Regions from separate parts of the Kribbella sp. VKM Ac-2571 genome, predicted to be linked through region 3. Evidence: riboswitches for the same ligand, from Rfam matches in the RefSeq annotation. Region 3 holds a riboswitch; each other region holds the start of a gene.
What was found. A riboswitch is a leader RNA that binds a small molecule or an ion and turns the genes downstream of it on or off. The one in region 3 is predicted to bind ZMP and ZTP.
Positions count from the first base shown of each region.

Region 1: it holds a riboswitch for ZMP and ZTP, as region 3 does, so the genes downstream of both, EV651_RS31095 (5-aminoimidazole-4-carboxamide ribonucleotide transformylase) here and EV651_RS28615 (glycine hydroxymethyltransferase) in region 3, are expected to answer to the same signal.
Region 2: it holds a riboswitch for ZMP and ZTP, as region 3 does, so the genes downstream of both, EV651_RS32755 (bifunctional 5,10-methylenetetrahydrofolate dehydrogenase/5,10-methenyltetrahydrofolate cyclohydrolase) here and EV651_RS28615 (glycine hydroxymethyltransferase) in region 3, are expected to answer to the same signal.

Region 1 is NZ_SNWS01000016.1:209,080-216,068, reverse strand. It holds gene EV651_RS31125 (cyclopropane-fatty-acyl-phospholipid synthase family protein) at 1-112, opposite strand, end outside; gene EV651_RS31120 (FAD-binding oxidoreductase) at 109-1,488, opposite strand; gene EV651_RS31115 (2-hydroxyacid dehydrogenase) at 1,566-2,498, shown strand; gene EV651_RS31110 (exo-alpha-sialidase) at 2,523-3,635, shown strand; gene EV651_RS31105 (ubiquitin-like small modifier protein 1) at 3,632-3,913, shown strand; gene EV651_RS31100 (AAA family ATPase) at 3,978-4,517, shown strand; gene EV651_RS31095 (5-aminoimidazole-4-carboxamide ribonucleotide transformylase) at 4,507-5,385, opposite strand; ZMP/ZTP riboswitch at 5,404-5,497, opposite strand; gene EV651_RS31090 (trans-aconitate 2-methyltransferase) at 5,500-6,219, opposite strand; gene ilvD (dihydroxy-acid dehydratase) at 6,265-6,989, shown strand, end outside.
Region 2 is NZ_SNWS01000018.1:147,133-154,121, forward strand. It holds gene der (ribosome biogenesis GTPase Der) at 1-451, opposite strand, end outside; gene EV651_RS32735 (1-acyl-sn-glycerol-3-phosphate acyltransferase) at 444-1,172, opposite strand; gene cmk ((d)CMP kinase) at 1,169-1,873, opposite strand; gene EV651_RS32745 (prephenate dehydrogenase) at 1,904-2,968, opposite strand; gene aroH (chorismate mutase) at 3,007-3,375, opposite strand; gene EV651_RS32755 (bifunctional 5,10-methylenetetrahydrofolate dehydrogenase/5,10-methenyltetrahydrofolate cyclohydrolase) at 3,406-4,266, opposite strand; ZMP/ZTP riboswitch at 4,287-4,371, opposite strand; gene EV651_RS32760 (nitroreductase family deazaflavin-dependent oxidoreductase) at 4,405-4,824, opposite strand; gene EV651_RS32765 (NUDIX hydrolase) at 4,852-5,466, opposite strand; gene prcA (proteasome subunit alpha) at 5,463-6,320, opposite strand; gene prcB (proteasome subunit beta) at 6,370-6,989, opposite strand, start outside.
Region 3 is NZ_SNWS01000014.1:203,813-210,801, forward strand. It holds gene EV651_RS28600 (amidase) at 1-689, shown strand, start outside; gene EV651_RS28605 (GbsR/MarR family transcriptional regulator) at 1,695-2,165, opposite strand; gene EV651_RS28610 (DHA2 family efflux MFS transporter permease subunit) at 2,228-3,781, shown strand; gene EV651_RS28615 (glycine hydroxymethyltransferase) at 3,834-5,282, opposite strand; ZMP/ZTP riboswitch at 5,311-5,391, opposite strand; gene EV651_RS28620 (acyl-CoA dehydrogenase family protein) at 5,391-6,989, opposite strand, start outside.

The DNA.
Region 1 (6,989 bases), on a different contig from region 3:
CTTCCGGTCCGGTCGCGCTGCCGTCGTACGCCGTGAACCGGAACGGCAGCCCGTCCGGAGTCACCGCCGTGAGGGCTTCGGCGATCGATACGTGGGTCGCTAGCGTCGTCATCGGCGCGTCACCGCCTTTTCGTAGAGCCCGGTGAGCCGGGCGTCCGGGTCGTAGCGTTTCTTCACCTTGTCCAGCGCTGCGACGTTGTAGAGCCGGTTGAAGGTGTCACGGTCGTAATAGGCGTCGGAGTACAGGGACTTGTGGCCGCCGAAGTCGGTGACGGCTTGCTCGATCCGCCGGTTGACGTCGCCGTCGGCCGCGCCGGGGGCGATCGGGACGGTGCCCCAGAAGCCGACGTTCACGTAGGTCTCGCCGGGCTGCAGCGGATAGAGCGGCCAGGACTGGGATCCCCTGAGGCGGAGCGGGCACAGCCACACCGGCCGCATGCCCACCTGAGTGTCGAACCAACGCAGGAAGTCAGCCAGCCGGGCGACCGGGATCTCCACGTCCTGCACCACGCGTTCGCGGTCCGGTTGGCCGCGGCGGCGGTTCAGCCGGGCGGCGACGTGGTGCCGGTTCTCGAACCCGACGATCTTGTGGAACACGTCGCTGCGGCGCCAGCGCTTCGGCCACAACCGGCGTACGACGGGATGCTGTGCACCGAACGCCGCGGAACACCAGAACCAGTCGGTGTCCCAGCGCCAGAGGTAGTCGTGCGCGGTGAGGAAGTCCTTCGGGCGCTGCTGGATCGAGCGGTAGTAGATCTGCTGACCGGTGTAGTCGCTGGTCCGCACCGCGGCGTCGCTGTTCCGGCCGAGGGTCAGGTACGCCTCCGAGGGGCTGAACGCGACACCGTCGACGAAGTGCACCGGCTCACCGTCGTATGTGCCGGAGGCAACGATCTCGTCGATCGCCGGGGCCAGCGCGTCGAGGCCGAGCCGGACGTGCCGGAGGGCGACGTACGGCGAGATGCGGTCGAGCTCGATGCGCAACCGGGTCGCGTACCCGAGCGTGCCGTACGAGTTCGGGAACATCCGGAACAGATCGGCGTGCTCGCCCTCGGGACGTGCCGTGACCAACGAGCCGGCGCCGGTGAGGATGTCCAGTTCGAGCACGGACTCGTGCGGGAGGCCGGCGCGGAACGACGACGACTCGATACCGAGCCCGGTCACCGCGCCGCCGAGCGTGATCGTCTTGAGCTGCGGCACGACCATCGGCGTCAGCCCGAGCGGGAGGGTGGCCGCGACCAGGTTCTCGTACGTGCACATGCCCTGCACGTCGGCCGTCCGCGCGACCGGGTCCACGCTGATCACGCCGGTCAGCTTCGACACGTCCAGCCCCGGACGCTGGATCTCGGTGCGCGGCCGGAAGAGGTTCGAGCTGCGCTTCGCCAGCCGGACGGGCTCGCCCGGTGGGATCAGCTCGTACGACTCCCGAAGGCGCCCGACGGCCTGATCATGCGCGACCACCACCGCCGTGTCCGATGTCGAAGGCACCAAACCAGAGTACGACGGTGCCGCCTCCTCAGGCACGGGAGTTCAAAGTGTCCACGACCCCGAGTAGGTTCTGGTGCATGGCTGACGTGGTGAAGGCATGGCTCCCGTGGGAGGATCCGGACGGGTTCCTCGGCGGGGTGCCCAAGGGGTACGACGTGGATTTCTACTCCGGCGCCGAGCGGCCGCGGTCGCTCGACGAGGTGGAGTTCTACGTGCCCAGCTACATGGGCGGGGGCGACGTGTTCGACGTCATCCGGGACATGCCGGCGCTGAAGGTCGTGCAGCTGCAGACGGCCGGGTTCGAGCATGCGCAGTCGCGGATCGCCGACGGCGTCACCTTGTGCAACGCACGCGGCGTGCACGACGCGTCCACGGCCGAGCTGGCGGTCGGTCTGATCCTGGCGTCGTACCGGAATCTGCCGCGGGCCGTCCGTGACCAGGAGCAGCAGGTCTGGCCGGGGTCGTACGACGAGGTCGACGACTCGCTCGCCGACCGGACGGTGCTGATCCTCGGGTACGGCGCGATCGGCGAGGCGCTCGAGCGCCGGCTGACCGGATTCGAGTGCGACGTGATCCGGGTCGCCCGGCGGGCCCGCGACGGTGTGCATCCGACGAGTGAGCTGCCGGAGCTGTTGCCGCGCGCGGACGTCGTCGTACTGCTGACGCCGGCGACGCCGGAGACCGAGCGGATGGTCGACGCGAAGTTCCTGGCGAGCATGAAGGACGGTGCGCTGCTGGTGAACGTCGCGCGCGGTGTCGTCGTGGACACCGACGCGTTGCTGACCGAGCTCGGGACGCGGCGGATCCGGGCCGCGCTGGACGTCACGGATCCCGAGCCGTTGCCCGCCGGACATCCGCTGTGGTCTGCTCCGAACGTACTGATCAATCCGCATCGCGGCGGCGCGTCGACGGCGTTCGCGCCGCGGGTGGCCAGGCTGGTGCGCGCGCAACTGGAGCGCTACGCGTCCGGGGAACCGTTGATCAATGTGGTGGCGGGTCCGCCACGCTGAGCAGGCTGAAAGAGGAGGACAACGATGTCCGAGGCCGTACTGCTGATCGGAACCAAGAAAGGTCTCTGGATCGGCCGTAGTGACGCTGCCCGCGAGGAGTGGCGGCTCGACGGACCGGTGCCGGAGTTCGAGATGCAGGGCGTGTACGCCGTGGGCATCGACACCCGCGGCGACAGTGCCCACGGTGCCCACGGGGTCCGGCTGTTCGTCGGCGGCACGAGTGAGCACTGGGGCCCGGCGGTCTTCCACTCCGACGACCTCGGCGCGACCTGGGCCGAGCCGCCGGAGGGTTCGATCGGGTTCCCGGCCGACGCCGACGCCTCCCTCGAGCGGGTCTGGCAGATCCAGCCGGCACCCGCCGGCCAACCGGGCGTCGTGTACGCCGGGACGCAGCCGTCGGCGCTGTGGAAGTCGACCGACGGCGGCGTGACGTTCGAGCTGGTCACCGGCCTGTGGGACCACCCGCACCGCAAGGAGTGGGGCGCCGGATTCGGCGGCCAGGCGGTGCACACCGTGCTGCCGCATCCGACCGACGCCGACCGCGTGAGTGTCGCGATGTCGACCGGCGGGGTGTACCAGACCGCCGACGGCGGGAAGACCTGGTCGCCGCGGAACCAGGGCATCCAGGCGAGGTTCTTCCCGGACCCGTATCCGGAGTTCGGTCAGTGCGTCCACAAGCTGGCCGCGCACCCCGACGTCCCGGAGCGGATGTTCGCGCAGAACCACCACGGCGTGTACCGGTCCGACGACACCGGCGCGGTCTGGAAGTCGATCGCCGACGGCCTCCCCTCGGACTTCGGGTTCCCGATCGTGGTGCACCCGCACGAGCCCGAGACCGTGTACGTCTTCCCGCTGGTCGCGGACGCGAACCGGATTCCGACCGAGGCGCAGTGCCGGGTCTACCGCTCCCGCGACGCCGGCTCGACCTGGGAGCCGCTGGCCACCGGGTTGCCTGACGTCTCCTACGCCCCGGTGCTGCGGGACGCGATGACCGTCGACGCCGCCGATCCCGCCGGGGTGTACGTCGGCACGCGGGACGGCTGCGTCTATGCGAGCGCCGACGCCGGCGACAGCTGGACCGAGGTCGCGCGCCACCTTCCCGACGTACTGACAGTGCGTGCCGCGGTGGTCGGATGATCGCGGTCTGCCTACCCACCGTGCTACGCCCGTTCGCGGGCGGCGCCGAACGCGTGGAGGTCGAGGTGGACGGTTCGCCGACCGTCGCCTCGGTCTTCGCGGCGCTCGACTCCGACCACCCGGCGCTCCGCCGCCGCCTCACCGACGAGCAAGGCGCGGTCCGCCGGCACGTGAACATCTATCTCGGCAACGACAACATCCGCGACCTCTCCGGGCTCGAGACCAAGCTCACCGACGGGGACGAGCTCCTCATCCTCCCGAGCGTCGCCGGCGGCTGACGTCCGGCGCCGGCGAAAAGAAAAGACTGCCGTTCGGCGGCGGGCACGGTTAGCGTCGGGCGGCATGAGCAACGTCCTTCTCCTCACCGGCCCGTCGGGCTCGGGCAAGACGACCGTGGCCCGGATGGTCGCGACCGGCGCGCCGCGGCCGACGATGCACCTGACGACCGACGAGTTCTACCGCGGCATCCGCACCGGGTTCATCGCGCCGTACCTGCCGGGAGCGCACCGCCAGAACGAGGTCGTCGTTGACGCGATCGTCGCGACCGTGAGTGTGTACGCGCGCGGTGGGTACGACGTGGTCGTCGACGGCATCATCGGGCCGTGGTTCCTCGCCCCGTTCCGCGCGGCCGCCAAGGCGGGGGAGTGGACGATGTCGTACGTCGTCCTGCGTCCCGACCTCGGTACGACGTTGCAGCGCGGGCAGGACCGGCCCCACCCCGAGCTGACGGACGTCGACGCGCTCACCGGTCTGCACGGTGCGTTCGCGGACCTCGGCGCCCTCGAGTCGCACGCGATCGACACCAGTCGGCTCGATGTGGAGCGGACAGCTGCCAAGGTTCGCGAAGCCGTTGCCTCAGGTAACTATCTGCTCAGTGCCTGAACAGGCGGATCCCGGTTTCCGACCAGGTGATCCGGGCCGCCGCGCAGGCGGCCGCCACCTCGGGCGAGCGGATCGAACCGCCCGGTTCGGCAATGTGCGAAACGCCGTACCGCTGGGCCTCCACGACGTTGTCGGTGAACGGCAGCGCACCGTCGGAGACCATCGACACACCGGTGAGCGGATCGGCCGAACGGCGGGCCCACCAGAGCGCGGCCTTCTCACCGGCGAGCCGCGTACAGTCCACCCGCGACTGTTGCCCGGCGCCGATGCCGATCGTCATCCCGTCCTTCACCATCACGACCGTGTTCGACTGCGTGTAGCGGGCGACGATCATCCCCAGCACCACGTCGTCCGGAAGGTCGCGAGGCACCGGCAGCGCATCACGCTCCTGCGTCAGCCGCACACCGTAGAGTTCACGCACCTCCTCGGCCGGCGGCTCGAACTCCGGGTCCGCCTCCAGCACCAGGTAGGTCCCGCGCTTCTTCGCGGCGAGGATCTCCACCACGCCCTCGTCGTACCCGGGCGCGATGATCCCGTCCGACACCACCCGCTTCAGCACCATGGCCAACTCGAGATCCACCGGATGCGAGACCGCCACGAAATCGCCGTACGACGACTTCGGATCAGCGTCCCGCGCACGGGTGTACGCGGCTGCTACTGTCTCGCCGAGCGCGGCACCCGCCGGCGACACATGCTTGTACGACGCCGCAGCCGGTACGCCGAACCGCTCCGCAGCCTCCCGCACCAACTGCCATCCGGTCAGCGCATCGAGGACATTGATGTACGACGGCTCGCCGGCAACCACCGTGAACGGCGCATGGTCGATCGTGGCGGCTTGGTGCGGGTTCGTTCCATAGCGCAAACGCATGAGGACCTCCGACTAGATCGGAGGCGCCCAGGCGGACGACGCCCGTACGAACACTGTACGAACAGACCCGCTCCCCGGTGGTACTCCACCCTCGCCAGTCGCGGTGCGTCCAGCCTACTTCGTCGCGCGCACCACCAGCAGGCGTGATGCCTCGGTCAACGGTTCTCCGTGCCAGCCGCCCTCGATGACCACGTCCGAGAAGCCCGCTGCCAGCAGGTCAGCCGTGATCTCGTCGGCAGAGCGGAAGTACAGGACGTTGCGGTAGACCGCGTCGTGCCCGTCCTCGAAGACGTTGTGCGCGTCGAACGTCACGCGCCCGTTCGCGATCTCGATCAGCTCGAGCCACTCCTTCAGGTGCCCGGCCGCCGTGTCCCGTTCGCCGTACGTCGCCTCGCTCGTCCACTGCTCCCACGCCCGCGCCGCCGGATTGCGCGACTCGAAAGCGAGCACGCCACCGGGACGCAGCGCGGCCGCCAGCGCAGCGACCGCGGCCGCGTGCTCCGCGACGTGCATCATCGTGTTGCCGCTGCTGACCGCGAGATCCACATCACCGGTCGGCTCCACCGCCAGGTGGTCGCCGTCGATCCAGGTGACGGCGTCGGCGCCGGGCTGCCGGCGCGCGTACCCGAGCATGGTGGGACTCGGATCGATGCCGATCACGACGCGCCCGGGCGCGACCAGCGACCGGGTCAGCAGACCGGTTCCACAACCGAAGTCCAGGACCTTCGCGGTCCCCTCGGCCAAAGCACGGTAATAGTCGTGATCCTCACCGGACGGGTTGTCCAGGTCGTAGAGCTCCACCAACTGCTCGTCGCCGTACGGGTCATCGATCACCCACAGCACCTTACTGGGCGGCGGTCCAGGAATAGGGTGGGCGGCATGGTCGATGTGAAGCCCCGCAGCCGGACAGTCACCGACGGATTGGAAGCGACCGCCAGCAGAGGCATGCTGCGCGCGGTCGGAATGGGAGACGACGACTGGGCCAAGCCCCAGATCGGCGTCGCGTCGAGCTGGAACGAGATCACCCCGTGCAACCTGTCGCTGGACCGGCTCGCCAAGGCGGTCAAGGACGGCGTGCACGCGGCCGGCGGATACCCGCTCGAGTTCGGCACGATCAGCGTTTCGGACGGCATCTCGATGGGCCACGTCGGCATGCACTACTCGCTGGTCAGCCGCGAGATCATCGCGGACTCGGTCGAGACCGTGATGGAGGCCGAGCGGCTGGACGGTTCGGTCCTGCTGGCGGGCTGCGACAAGTCGCTGCCGGGCATGCTGATGGCCGCGGCCCGGCTCGATCTGGCGTCGGTGTTCCTGTACGCCGGTTCGATCATGCCGGGCAAGCTCGGCGACAAGGACGTCACGATCATCGACGCCTTCGAGGCGGTCGGCGCCTGTGTCCGCGGCCTGATCACCAAGGAGGAGGTCGACGCGGTCGAGCGCGCGATCTGCCCCGGCGAAGGTGCCTGCGGCGGCATGTACACCGCCAACACCATGGCGGCGTCCGCCGAAGCCCTCGGCATGTCGCTCCCGGGCTCGGCCGCCCCGCCCGCGGTGGACCGCCGCCGCGACGGGTACGCCCGCAGGTCCGGCGAGGCCGTCGTCGG
Region 2 (6,989 bases), on a different contig from region 3:
TCCACAGGTTCATCGCCTCGGACTCGATGCGCTGGTCGTCGACCTTGTTCGCGGCCAGTACGACGGGCTTGCCGGACTTCCGCAGCACCCGGACGACGGCTTCGTCCGCGTCGGTGATACCGACCACGGCGTCGACCACGAACAGCACCGCGTCGGCCGCGTTGATCGCGACCTCCGCCTGGGCGGCGACCAGGGCGGCCATGCCGACCGCGTCCGGGTCCCAACCGCCGGTGTCGACGACCGTGAACTCGCGGCCGGCCCAGTTGGCGTCGTACGAGACGCGGTCCCGGGTGACGCCCGGGGTGTCCTCGACGACCGCCTCGCGGCGGCCGATGATGCGGTTGACCAGCGTGGACTTGCCCACGTTCGGCCGCCCGACGATCGCGAGCACGGGCAGCGGCCCGGTGTCTTCGCGGTCATGCGTCGGTGCTTCGGTGGGCAGGTCAGTCATCAGGGTCCTTCTGGTCTCGCCAGCCCGGAAGCGGGTGGCCGGTTTCGTCGACGGCCGCCTTCACATGGGCGCGCAACACGTCGCCGATGTGACCGGCGACCGCCTGTACGTCGGATTGTCTCCTGGGAAAGGGTACGCGCTCGACGGCGAAAGGCTCGCCGTACACCACGTCGACCCGGCTCCCGGCCGGCGGAAAGCCCTCCACGTCGCCCCCTGGGAGCCGCGTTCCGATCAGCGCGACGGGCAGGATCGGGGCCCCGGTCACCATCGCCAGGTACGCCACGCCGGTCCGGATCCGGCTGAAGTCGCCCGGGCCGCGGGTGCCCTCCGGGTAGATGTTCAGCACCCGGCCGTCCCGCAGTACCTGGATAGACTGCCGGATCGCGAGCACGTCGTACGTCGATCGGTCGACCGGGATCTGGCCGACCCGGCGCAGGATCGCCCCCTGGAGGCCGCCGAACGCCTCGATCTTGCCGAGCTGGTGCAGCATCCGCGGCGCGATCGCCCCGAGCAGCGGCCCGTCCAGCAGGCTCAGGTGGTTCGGCGCCATCAGCAGCGGACCGGTCCGCGGGAACCGGTCCTCGTGGTGGATGGTCAGCTTGTACTTACGGCGGAAGTAATACCTGGCAACCGCCCGCATCGGAAGCGCCAACCGGTACGGCAGCGCCGGGAGATCGTCCGTGCGGGGCAGGTCCTTGTGTCCGGTGACGTTCGCCGTCATGACTCCCGGCCCTGGGGAACGGTCTCCTTTGCGAGTCGGCTGATCACGTCGACGACCTCCTCCAGGCTCAAATGGGTGGAGTCGACGGTCACCGCGCCGTCCGAGGCGACCAGGAACTGCGAAACGGTGGCGTCGTCGGCGTCGCGGCGGACGATCTGGTCCCGCAGCTGCTCGGCGGTCACCGAACCGGACTCGAGCTCGGCGCCGCGCCGGGACATCCGCGCGTCCTGGTCGGCGGTCAGGTGGACCTTGAGCTCGGCATCGGTGGCGACCACGGTGGCGATGTCGCGGCCCTCGACCACGATCCCGCCGCCCGGCTGTCCGGGGTTCTGGGCCGAGTTCTGGGCGTCGTCGATGATCTCCCGCTGGCGCCGGATCAGCTCCTTGCGGACGTCCAGGTTGGTGGCGATCTTCGACACCACCGCGCTGATCCGCGGCTCCCGGATCGCGGCCGTCACGTCGGTCCCGTCGGCGATCACGAACTGATGGCCGGGGTCGGTGCTGATCTCCAGCTCGAGCTCCCGGGCACGCTGCGCGACCGCCGCCGTGTCGTCCAGGTCCAGCCCGCGGTCGACGGCCGACCAGGTCACCGCGCGGTACGTCGCACCGGTGTCCAGGTACCGCAGACCGAGGCGCGTGGCCACTCCACGCGCGGTGCTCGACTTACCGGAGCCGCTCGGCCCGTCAACAGCGATGATCATGCCCGAAGATTACCTTCGGCCGGGGACAACCTACCGGTGGACTACCCACCCGCGGTCGGTCAGGACCTCGACCAACTGGTCGACGGATCCCGGTTTCACGGCGAGCTCGACCTCACCGACCGGGCGACCCGGGCTGTGGTCGATGCGAAGGTCCTCGACGTTCGCGCCCGATTCGGCCGCGTCGGCGAACAGCCGGGCCAGCTGACCGGGCCGGTCCGGGATCGTGACGAGGACCGTGACCAGGTCGATGTGCGGCGTACCGTGCTTGCCCGGGACGCGGACCGCGCCAGACACGCCCTGGCCCAGGATGGCGGTCAGTTCGTCGGCCGCCTCTTCCTTGCCGAGGGCAACGAGCAGCCGGTCGAGCTCGCCGCGGATCTGCTCCAGCAGGCCGGTGAGCGCGGTCGAGTTCGCGGACACGATCTGGGTCCACAACCGGGGGTCGCCGGCCGCGATCCGGGTCACGTCGCGAACACCCTGGCCGGACAGTTCGAGATGGGAGGACGGCGCGTCCGCCAGCGTGCCCGCGGCGAGCGCCGACATCAGGTGCGGAAGGTGCGACACCCGGGCGACACCGAGGTCGTGATCCTCCACCGACAGCTCCACCGTCCGGGCACCACAGGCCTCGGCGAGCCGGCGTACGAGATCGACCGCTTCCGGAGCGCTCGTCGCGTGCGGGGTGATCGCCCAGGTCGCGCCGTCGAACAGGTCCGCGCGTGCGGCCAGTGGGCCGTTGCGCTCGGAGCCGGCCATCGGGTGACTACCGACGTACCGGCTGACGTCACCGGTCAGCCGGCGCGCATCGGTCAGGGGCTTGGACTTCACGCTCGCGGCATCGGTCACGACGGCGTTGGTCTGTGCGAGTTGCTCGGCCACCACGGCGCCGACGTGGTCCGGCGGTACGGCGACCACGACCAGCTGCGGTTCGATCTCGACCAGCCGCGAGCCGGCGCCGATCCGCTCGGCCATCAGCGCGTTGTCCAGGTTCCCGTCGACGAGCTCCACGACCACACCGAGCCGCGCCAGCGCCAGACCGATCGACGTACCGATCAAACCGGTGCCGACAACGCGAACCGGCCCGCGCAACTCACTCACTGCGCCACCCCCACTGCGCCACCCTCACTGCGCCGCGCTCACTGGGCGCCGGTCAAGTCCGGGCGGAGCGCGACGGCTCCGTGCAGGTAGACGTGCTGGATCTTGTCCCGGGACCGCGGCGTCTCGGTGTGCACCATCAGCCGCACCACCCGCGGCAGCGCATGCGGCACCGGGATCTCCTGCATGCACATCAGCGGTACGTCGGTCAGCCCGATCTGCCGGCCCGCGACCGCGGGAAACTCCGAACGCAGGTCCGACGTGACGGTGAACAGGATGCTGATCAGGTCCTCGTTCTCCAGATCGTTCGCCTCCAGGACCGCCTTCACCAGCTCCGCGGACCGCTCGAGCAGGTGCTCGCGCTCGTCCACGTCCAGCTGGGTGGCACCCCGGATCGCCCGTACCGCCACGTCCGCCTCCTTAGATCTTGTCCCCCAACCCTAGGCCAGAGTAGTCAAAGAGTGGACAGCCGTCTCAGCGGCGTCGACCGTCTGCTCCAGCAGCAGCGCGATCGTCATCGGCCCGACCCCGCCCGGGACGGGCGTGATCAGCCGGGCCACCTCGGCCGCCTCCGCGAAGTGCACGTCGCCGACGTTGCCCTCGTTGTACCCGGCGTCGACCACGACCGCGCCCGGCTTCAGCCAGTCGCCGCGGACGAAGTTCGCCTTGCCGACCGCGGCGATCACCACATCCGCGGTCCGGACCAGCTCGGGCAGGTCCCGGGTCCGGGAGTGCGCGTACGTGACGGTGGCGTTCGATGCCAGCAGCAACATGCCGGCCGGCTTACCGAGGATCGGGCTGCGGCCGATCACGACGGCGTGCGCCCCTTCGAGCGGTACGTCGTACGCCGCCAGCAGCCGCATGATCCCGCCGGGGGTGGCCGAGCGGAACCCGGGATCCCCGAACGCCATCGCCGCGAACGACCGCATCGTGACGCCGTCGACGTCCTTCGCGGGGTCGATCGCCTCGAACGCGGCCCGCTCGTCGATCTGCGCCGGTACCGGGTGCTGGAGCAGTATCCCGTGCACGGCCGGGTCGGCGGAGAGCTTGGTGATCTCCGCGACCAGCTCCTCCGTGGTCGTCTCGGCCGGAAGTACGACGCTCAGCGACGCGATCCCGGCCTTCTTCGAGCGGTTCTGCTTCATCCGCACGTACGTCGCCGACGCCGGGTCGTCACCGACCAGGACGGTCGCCAGACACGGCTGCACGCCGTACTGCTCCTGCAGGACCCGTGCCCGTTCGGCCGCCTTGGCGACCATGTCGGCGGCGAGGTCGGTCCCGATCATCAGTTCTGCGCTCATCGGCGCACTCCTCTGCGTCAGAAGTGTGCCCAGGCGCGCGGCGAAGCCGGATGGCAGACCGTTCCCCGGTGGTCGTCCACCTCAGCGCCAGTCGCGGTCCGCTGCCAGGATACCGGCCCGACCAGCTCGCCTGGATCCTTATGCGCGCTTGAGCTCGAGCACAGGGATGGTGCGGATACCCGCCGTACTGCGCTCGTAGTCGGCGAAGCCGGGATACCGCCGGGCCTGCTCGGCGTAGATCCGGTCGCGGTCGGCGCCGGTCACTTCCTTGACAATCACCTCGTAGGTCTCGGTCCCGCGTTCGACCGTGCCCTTGCCGGCGGCGGTGAGGTTGCGGTACCACTCCGGGTTCGTGGGGGCGCCACCCTTGCTCGCGAAAACGTAGATCAGGTCCGGATCGTTGTCGTCTGCGAGGTACATCGTCGGGGCGACGTACTCCTGCCCGCTCCGACGGCCGTAGTGGTGCAGCAGGACCATCGGCGCGCCCTCGAACTGGCCACCGACCTTGCCCTCGTTGTCCCGGAACTCGGTGATGATGTTGGCGTTCCAGTCGCTCATATCGATTCCTCCACAGATTGCTGGTTGCTAGAGCAAGCCTGCGTGGTCCAACGCGAGATAGGCGGCGTCGATTCCCGTCATCGCACCGGGTGTGCGCAGCTCGGCACGGAACGCGTCAAGGGACAGCTCCACCGGGACGCAGTCCTCGGTCTCGTCCAGTTGTTGTTTCCCGTCGGGGCGGCAGCCGCGGGCGATCGCGACGTACTTGCGGTACGTCGACGAGGCCGCCGACCACTGCCAGCCGACGACATCGAGCGACTCGCAGACGTAGCCGGTCTCTTCCTCGAGCTCCCGGACACCGGCCACCGCCGGGTCTTCGCCGGGCTCGACGTACCCACCCGGCAGGTTCGTGACGACGCGGTCCGGTCCGGCCCGGAACATCCGCACCGTGACGATCCGGCCCTCGGGTGTCAACGGCAGCACGGTCACACCGGACGTGATGCCGGCATCGGACTTCGGGCCGAGCACGTCCCAATCGACCTCGCGCCCGTCAGGCATCCGGTACCGGCGCAGGTTCACGCTCAGGAACCGGTGAAAGCCCGGCTCCTCCCCCAGCAGTTCCCAGGGCGCCGGGTCGGCCGGCCGAGACGGCTCAGCCGCCACCTTGTCGGTAGCGGCTGAGTTCTCGATCTGGTCCGTCACAGCGGACGGTCGTCGTCCGAGTCTTCCGGCGGCGCCACCGGTGCGTCGTCCGCCGGCGGCGCGACTGGAGTGTCAGCCGTCGACGACTCACCGGAGTCACTCGCGTCACTCGCGTCCGAACCCGGGTCCGGCTCCGATTTCGCGTCCACCGCCGGGCTGGACTCGCTCAGGATGCCGGCCAAGGACTCCTCGGAGATGCGCTTGAACTTGCGCATCTGGGTCCGGGTCCGGTCCAGGACCGCGACCTCGAGCTGGTCCGGGGTGAGCTCCCGGATCTCGGTGCTGTCGTGGCCGAGCGCGTCCACTGCCAGCCGGACCGCGCCGGCCAGCGAGATGCCGTCGTTGTAGTGCTCGCCGATGTATTCCGCGACCGTGTCCGCGGCGCCGCCCATCACGGCGTAACCGCGGACGTCCGCGATCGAGCCGTCGTAGGTGAGCCGGTAGATCTGGTCGTCGGCCGGGCCGGCGCCGATCTCGGCGACCAGGATCTCCACCTCGAGCGGCTTCTCGCCGCCGGAGGAGAAGATCGCGCCGAGGGTCTGCGCATACGCGTTGGCCAGCGCCCGGCCGGTGACGTCGCGCCGGTCGTAGGAGTACCCGCGCATGTCGGCGAGCCGGACGCCGGCGATCCGCAGGTTCTCGAACTCGTTGTACCGGCCGACGGCGGCGAACGCCATCCGGTCGTAGATCTCGGCCACCTTGTGCAGGGCGGGCGAGCGGTTCTCGGCCACGAACAGGATGCCGTCGGCGTACTGCAGCGCGATCGCGCTGCGGCCCTTGGCGATGCCCTTCCGGGCGAAGTCGGCCCGGTCCCGCATCAGCTGCTCGGGCGAGACGTAGAACGGAACGCTCATCGAAGGTGTCGTCCTCTAATCAGTCGATCGGGCATGATCATCGAGATGGTCAGGTCAGGGACGCCGCGGCCGGGCCGTCGGGACGCTCGTGGCGCTGGGCCCAGGCGGCGTCGACGAGCGCCGCCACCTCGTCCGCCGGCAGCCGCCGGTAGCCGTCCGCGGTGACCACGCCGATCACCGGGAAGATCCGGCGCAACATGTCCGGACCGCCGGTCGCCGAGTCGTCGTCGGCCGCGTCGATCAGCGACTGGATCGCCACCGTCGCGCAGTCGGTCTCGGACAGGTCCTCGCGGTACAGCTTCTTCAGCGCGCCGCGGGCGAACAGCGAGCCCGAACCGACGCTGTAGAAGTGGGTCTCCTCGTACCGCCCGCCGGTCGGGTCGTAGGAGAAGATCCGGCCGCCCTTGATGTCGGGGTCGTAGCCCGCGAACAGCGGCACCACGGTCAGGCCCTGCATGGCCATCGGCAGGTTGCCGCGGATCAGCGCGCTGAGCCGGTTGGCCTTGCCGTCGAGGCTGAGGGTGGCGCCCTCGAGCTTCTCGTAGTGCTCCAGCTCGACCTGGAACAGCCGGACCATCTCGATCCCGAAGCCGGCCGATCCGGCGAACGCGACCGCCGAGTACTCGTCGGCGGGGAACACCTTCTCGATGTCACGCTGGGCGATGATGT
Region 3 (6,989 bases):
CGCGCGAGCTCGTACCGCCCGAGCCCGGACCGCTTGAGCCTGGGCCGTTTGAGCCTGGGCCGTTTGAGCCTGGGCCGTTTGAGGCCGGGCCGCCCGAGGCCGGGCCGCTCGAGCTGGGGCGGCACGTAGGAGACCTGGTCGGGGCAGGCGGGAGCGGGCGGGCGGCGTTGGCGGGTTCGCGGCGGTGGCGGGTTGCTTATTTCTCGACGTTGGGGCGGTGGGCTGCGGACCCGGGTGTTGATCGGGCGGTGCGGGAGCGGCTGAGCGAGTGCGGGGTCGAGGTGGTCGACGTACCGCTGAAGCTCGGGCCCACGGACGAGGCCTGGTCGGTGTTGTGGGGGCTGGACAACGGGCGTGGTGCGCAGGCGGCGGCCGCCAACCGGGCGCGGGAGATTCGCGACCTCAACAACACAGCGCTGGCCGACCTGTTCGCCGAGGTCGATGCACTGGTGACGCCGACCACGCTGACCGTTGCCCACGGCTACGACCAGCACGAGCAGAGCATCGTCACCGGCGACCCGTGCTGGATCTTCAACGTGACTGGGCATCCCGCGGTGAGTGTCCCGGCTGGACTGGCGTACGGGCTGCCGGTGGGTGCGCAGATTGTTGCGCCGCATGGGGCGGACGACCTTGCCCTGGCGGTGGCTCGCCAGATCCTGGCCGACCTTCCTCGACCACCCCACTGCTGACCACTCCCGCCTGTCCGTCAGCCGCAGCCTCTTCGTCAGCTGCGCCCACTGCCCTCGCTGGTACGGCTGGTGGGAAAGCCTTGGCGACGGTGTTGGCGAGCTCGATGGCCGAGGCGCGTTTGCGATCCGGCGTGGTTTCGCCGCGGGCGGTGGGGGAGCGCAGGGCCTCGGGCTTGGTGAAGTCGGCGATCGCAGCGACAACTGGCTCGGTGTAGGCGTCCTGGCGTGCAGGCGTCCGACTCGAGGGGTCTTGCGCCGGGGAGGATACGGGCGGCCGGACCGCTTCTTTGAGCTCCGTGCGGAAGAACTTGACCAGCTCCTTCGCGCGAAGGAGCCGGCTGCGACGGAGTACGTGGCGTTCACCTGCGAGTGATGCTCTCTCCCGCCAACTGACGTCGAACATGATCCGCCCCAGCCGAAAACCGGGATTCGTCTCACCACCGGGATAACCTCGCGCGCCTCCGTCGGTGAAGAACTCGCTGTAGAACGCCCCCTCGTCCTCATGCTTCAGCACGTTCCACGCCCGGTACTGATCCGTCGGCAGCTCGCCGCGAACCCACGCCTCGTCCATCAACGCGTGCGAGGTCGCGTTCAGCGGCCGATGGCCGACATACCGGTACTGCGGACGCTCGCCACGCCGGCGCCGCTCGTACTCGGCGATGATCTGCGGCCACTCGTCCGCCGAGACGGCCCGTGCCAGCCGGGACGCGAACGAGGTCCGTTCGCGCAGCTCGGCCCGCGAGGTGACCGGATGATCGGTCCGCCCGGTCATCGTCTCGAGCTTGTCCATCACGAAGGTGCCGCCGTGCGGCCCGATCCGGTTCCAGCGGGTGACCTTCAGCGACGGGCGGTTCGGCCCACCCGTCACCGCGTTCAGTGCACGCAGGGCGGCGATCCCGACGCGGTAGAGCGGGACGCGCCGCCGCATGACGCGCGTCTCCCACCGCGTCCGGTAGTCGCTGTCCAACCACGCCGTACCGACGAGCCGACCGGCTTCGCGACGGTTCACCGCGGATGTTCCGCGCGCCAGTTCTTGATCATTTGGTCCATGTCGGCGTGGATGAAGGCGAAGAAGTCGGCGGCCTCGGTGAGGCGGCGGCCGACGGGGGAGTCCTCGCCGAACAGGGACGCGCCGGAGCGGCTGGTCGACTCCCACTCGCTGAGGGCCAGGTTGCGGCGTTCCAGGATTGCGGCGAAGACGTCCTCGCGGATCCGGTAGTGGTCCTTGCGCGAGCCGGGCAGCCGTTCGCGGGAGATGCAGGAGACCTGGAGCAGTTGACGTACGGCGCCGGACACGGCCGGCTGACTGATCTGGAGCGACTCGGCGAGCTCGGCCGCCGTCATCGTCCCGGTCGGGCTGACCAGCATCGCGCCCATCACCCGCGCCGACATCGTCGGTACGCCGCTGTTCGCCAGCACCCCCGCGAAGCGCTCGACGAACTGGCTGACGGCCTCTCGGCTCGGTTCCTCCACCATGGTTGAAGCTTACAGTAATTTGATCTATCGCAACTATCACAGACTTCTGATAGTTTGAATTCATGACCTCGACCCTCGATTCCGGAGGGCAGACGCTGACCGGCGCCCGCCGCTTCGGTGTGCTCATCGCACTGTGTCTGGCCGTGCTCGTGCTCGGTCTGGACACCACCGTGCTCAACGTCGCGCTGCCGACGCTGGCGAAGGACCTGGAGGCGTCCACCAGTCAGCTGCAGTGGATGGCGAACAGCTACAACCTGGTGCTCGCCGCGTTGCTGCTGCCGGCCGGTCTGCTCGGCGACCGGTACGGGCGGCGCAAGATCATCGCGATAGCGCTCTCCTTGTTCGGCCTCGCGTCCCTGGCCTGCGCCCTGGCGGACTCGGCCGGCCAGCTGATCGCCGCCCGCGCGTTCCTCGGGATCGGCGCGGCGATGATCGTCCCGGTCGCGCTCTCGCTGATCACCGTGCTGTTCCGCACCGCGGAGGAGCGGAAGAAGGCGATCGGGTTCTTCGTCGTTGCCAACAGCATCGGTATGCCGCTCGGGCCGATCGTCGGCGGCCTGCTGCTCGACCACGCCGGCTGGCAGTGGATCTTCGTGATCAACATCCCGATCGCCTTCCTAGCAGCGCTAGCAGTCACGCTGCTCGTCCCGGAGAGCCGCAGCGCGAACCGCCCGGCGATCGACTGGCTCGGCATGATCCTGTCGAGCGCAGGCCTCGCGGCCCTCGTGTACGGCGTGACCAAGGCAGGTGAGGCGTCCTGGGGCGACACCGTGACGATCGTGTTCCTCGTGCTGGCCGTCGTACTGATCGCCGGGTTCCTGCTGTGGCAGCGGCGTACCAGCGAACCGTTGATCGAGCTGCGGCTGTTCAGCGAGCGGGTGTTCACCGGTGGCGCCGTCCTGCTGACGGTGTCGGTGTTCGCGATCTTCGGGTTGCTGTTCACGATGCCGCAGTACTTCCAGGGCATCAACGGGTCGGACGCGCTGCACACCGGTCTCAAGTTGCTGCCGTTCATCGGCGGTATGACGGTCGGCGCGAAGCTGGCTGAACCGGTGGAGGCGAAGGCCGGCACGCGGCTGGTGGTGATGTCCGGGTTCGTCGTGATGGCGGCCGGGTTCGTGCTCGGTGCCTTCACCGATCTCGAGACTGGATACGGGTACACCGCGACCTGGTTCGCGGTGGTCGGCTTCGGCCTCGGGTGCTCGATGCCGCAGGCAATGAACGCGGCGCTCGGCGTCCTCGACCCGGAGCGCGCCGGGACCGGCTCCGGCCTGTTGCAAGCGTTTCGGCAGGTCGGAGGGACGGTCGGCGTCGCCGTACTCGGCACCGTGCTGAACTCGGTCTACCGAAACAACGTCGACACCGCCGCGTTACCCGCGCAGGCAGCCGACGCGGTGGAGAAGAGCCTGGCCGGCGGGCTCGCGGTCGCCGAGAAGGCTGGCTCGCCGGAACTGCTGGACAACGTCCGCGACGCCTTCCTCAACAGTCTCAACACCACGATGTGGGTCTCGGCCGGCATCGCCGCCGCCGGCGCGATCCTCGCTGCGGTCCTGATGCCCGCGAGAGCCGAGAAGCCCTCGCAGGACGCCCTGATGGGAGTCAAGCAGGACACCTGATCAGACGCAGCGGCGCCCGCTCCCCGAAACGAGGAGCGGGCGCCGCGACGTGTCAGCTGAGCTCGAGGCCCGGGTAGAGCGGGAACTTGTCGAGCATCTCGGCCGAAGCGGCCTTGGTCTTGTCGGCGACGCCGTCGGCCAGCACGTACTTCGCCTTGGACGGAGCGCCCGCCGCGGTCGTGGTCGGCGTGGTCGAGGACAGGACGTCGACGATCAGCTCCGCGACCCGGTCGAACTCGTCGCCGCCGAAGCCGCGCGTGGTGAGTGCCGGCGTACCGATCCGGACACCCGACGTGTACCAGGCGCCGTTCGGGTCCCGCGGTACGGCGTTGCGGTTCGTGACGATGCCCGCGTCGAGCAGCGCCGACTCGGCCTGCCGGCCGGTGATGCCGTACGACGAGACGTCCAGCAGCACGAGGTGGTTCTCGGTGCCGTCCGTCACGAGCTTCACGCCACGCTTCATCAGGCCCTCGGCCAGCGTGACCGCGTTGTCGGCGACGGCCTGCGCGTACTCCTGGAACGACGGCTGCCGCGCCTCGGCGAGGGCGACCGCCTTCGCGGCCATCGTCTGGCTGAGCGGACCGCCCAGCACCATCGGGCACCCGCGGTCGACGGCGTCGGCGTACTCAGGCTGGCAGAGCACCATGCCGCCGCGCGGGCCGCGCAGCGACTTGTGGGTCGTCGTCGTGGTGACGTGCGCGTGCGGGACCGGGTCGAAGTCGCCGGTGAAGACCTTGCCCGCGACCAGGCCGGCGAAGTGCGCCATGTCGACCATCAGGGTGGCCCCGACCTCGTCGGCGATCTCGCGCATCTTGGCGAAGTTGATCTTGCGCGGGTACGCTGAGTAGCCGGCGATCAGGATCAGCGGCTTGAACTCGCGCGCCTGCTCGGCGACGAGGTCGTAGTCGAGCAGGCCGGTCTCCGGGTCGGTGCCGTAGGAGTGCTGGTTGAACATCTTGCCGGAGATGTTCGGCCGGAAGCCGTGCGTCAGGTGACCGCCGGCGTCCAGTGACATGCCGAGCATCTTCTGGTCGCCGAGCGCCTTGCGGAGCTTGGTCCAGTCCTCGTCGTTCAGGTCGTTGACATGCTTCGCGCCCGCCTCGGCCAGCGCCGGGGACTCGATCCGCTGCGCCAGGATCGCCCAGAACGCGACCAGGTTCGCGTCGATGCCGGAGTGCGGCTGGACGTAGGCGTGGGGCGCGTCGAACAGGGCCTTGGCGTGGTCCGCGGCCGCCTGCTCGACGGTGTCGACGTTCTGGCAGCCGGCGTAGAAGCGGTGCCCGATCGTGCCCTCGGCGTACTTGTCCGACAGCCAGTTGCCCATCGTGAGCAGGGTGGCGGGGGAGGCGTAATTCTCGCTCGCGATCAGCTTCAGCGAGGACCGCTGGTCGGCGAGTTCGGCCTTGATCGCGCCGGCGATGGTGGGTTCCACCGCGGCGATCACCTGCAGCGCGTTGTTGTACGCGGCCGACGCGGCGGCGGCGTCGAAGGACTGAGTCATCGTTGTCTCTCCTGCGGTTGCAGTGGGTCGAAGGCACCCAGGCGCACGGTGCCGACGGGTTTCGCTCCCCGGTGGTTCTCCACCTTCAGCGCGCCAGTCGCGACCCGCTCACCCTATCGCGCGCCCGACGATGCCAGCGAACGGTGTGGTCCGGGGCAGCGTCCCGAACACACCGCCCCAGTCATTGGCCAGCCGGGACGCGACGAACGCGTCCGCGACGTCAGGCGTCGAGTGCCTGATCAGCAACGAGGCCTGCAGGCACAGAGCCATGCGCGCGGCCAGCCGCCGCGCCCCGGCCTCGGCGTTCTGGATGTCAGCAAGCACTTGCAGTACGTCGTTGACCGCCGCATCGAGCCGCGCATCGGCACCTTGCACCGAACCGACCTCGAGCAACCACGCCTCGAGCGACTCCGGGCGGCGGAGCGCACGCAGTACGTCGAGGGCGTTGACGTTGCCCGATCCCTCCCAGATCGAGTTCAGCGGCGACTCCCGGTAGAGCAGCGGCAGCCCGGACTCCTCGACGTACCCGTTGCCGCCGAGGCACTCCAGCGCCTCTGCGACCATGAACGGCGTCCGCTTACACACCCAGAACTTCGCCAGCGGCAGCCCGATGCGCCGGAACGCGCTCTCCCGCTGATCGCCCGCGAGCGACGCGTCGACGGCCGCCGCGAGCCGCATGCCCAGGGCTGTCGCCGCCTCGCTCTCCAGGGCGAGATCGGCCAGCACGTTCTGCATCGCGGGCTTGTCGGCGAGCAGGCCGCCGAAGGCCGAGCGGTGCTGCGTGTGCCAGCACGCCTCGACGAGTGCGCGCCGCTGGAGCGCGGCCGAGCCGAGCACGCAGTCCAGCCGGGTCGCCGCGACCATCTCGATGATGGTCCGTACGCCGGCGCCCTCGTCGCCGAGGCGGTACCCGATCGTGCCGTGGAACTCGACCTCCGACGACGCGTTCGAGCGGTTGCCGAGCTTGTCCTTGAGCCGCTGCAGGGCGAACGGGTTCCGGTTGCCGTCGGCAAGAACCCGCGGTACGACGAAGCAGCTCAGACCGTCCGGCGCCTGCGCGAGGACCAGGAACACGTCCACCTGCGGGGCCGAGCAGAACCACTTGTGCCCGTTCAGCTGGTACACGTCGCCGGCGGGCGTCGCCGTTGTGAGGTTCGCCCGTACGTCGGAGCCGCCCTGCTTCTCGGTCATCCCCATCCCGGCGAGGACGCCGTTCTTCGCCGCGGCCGGCAGCCGGCGTACGTCGTACCGCGTGGCGGCGAGCTGCGGGACCCACTCCTTCGCGAGTTGCGCGTCCGCCTTGAGCGCGGGCACAGCGGCGTACGTCATCGAGATCGGGCAGCCGTGGCCCGGCTCGACCTGCGACCACAGGTAGAACCCGGCCGCGCGGGTCAGGTGCGGTGACGGGCGCTCGCTCGTCCACGGCGCCGCCTGCAGCCCGAATCCGACGGCCTGCTCCATCAGCCAGTGCCACGACGGGTGGAACTCGACCTCGTCGATCCGGTTCCCGTAGCGGTCGTGGGTGCGCAGCACCGGCGGGTTCTGGTTCGCCGGAAGAACGTGAGACAGCGCTTCCTCGGACCCCGCGAGCTCGCCGATCCGGAGCAGACCGGGATCGGCTGTGAGATCCCCCGTGAGGTCGGCGTACGGACGCAGAGCGTCACCTAGCGCCGCGTCCCGGGTGAAGAAGTTCACGCCCCGCAGTGG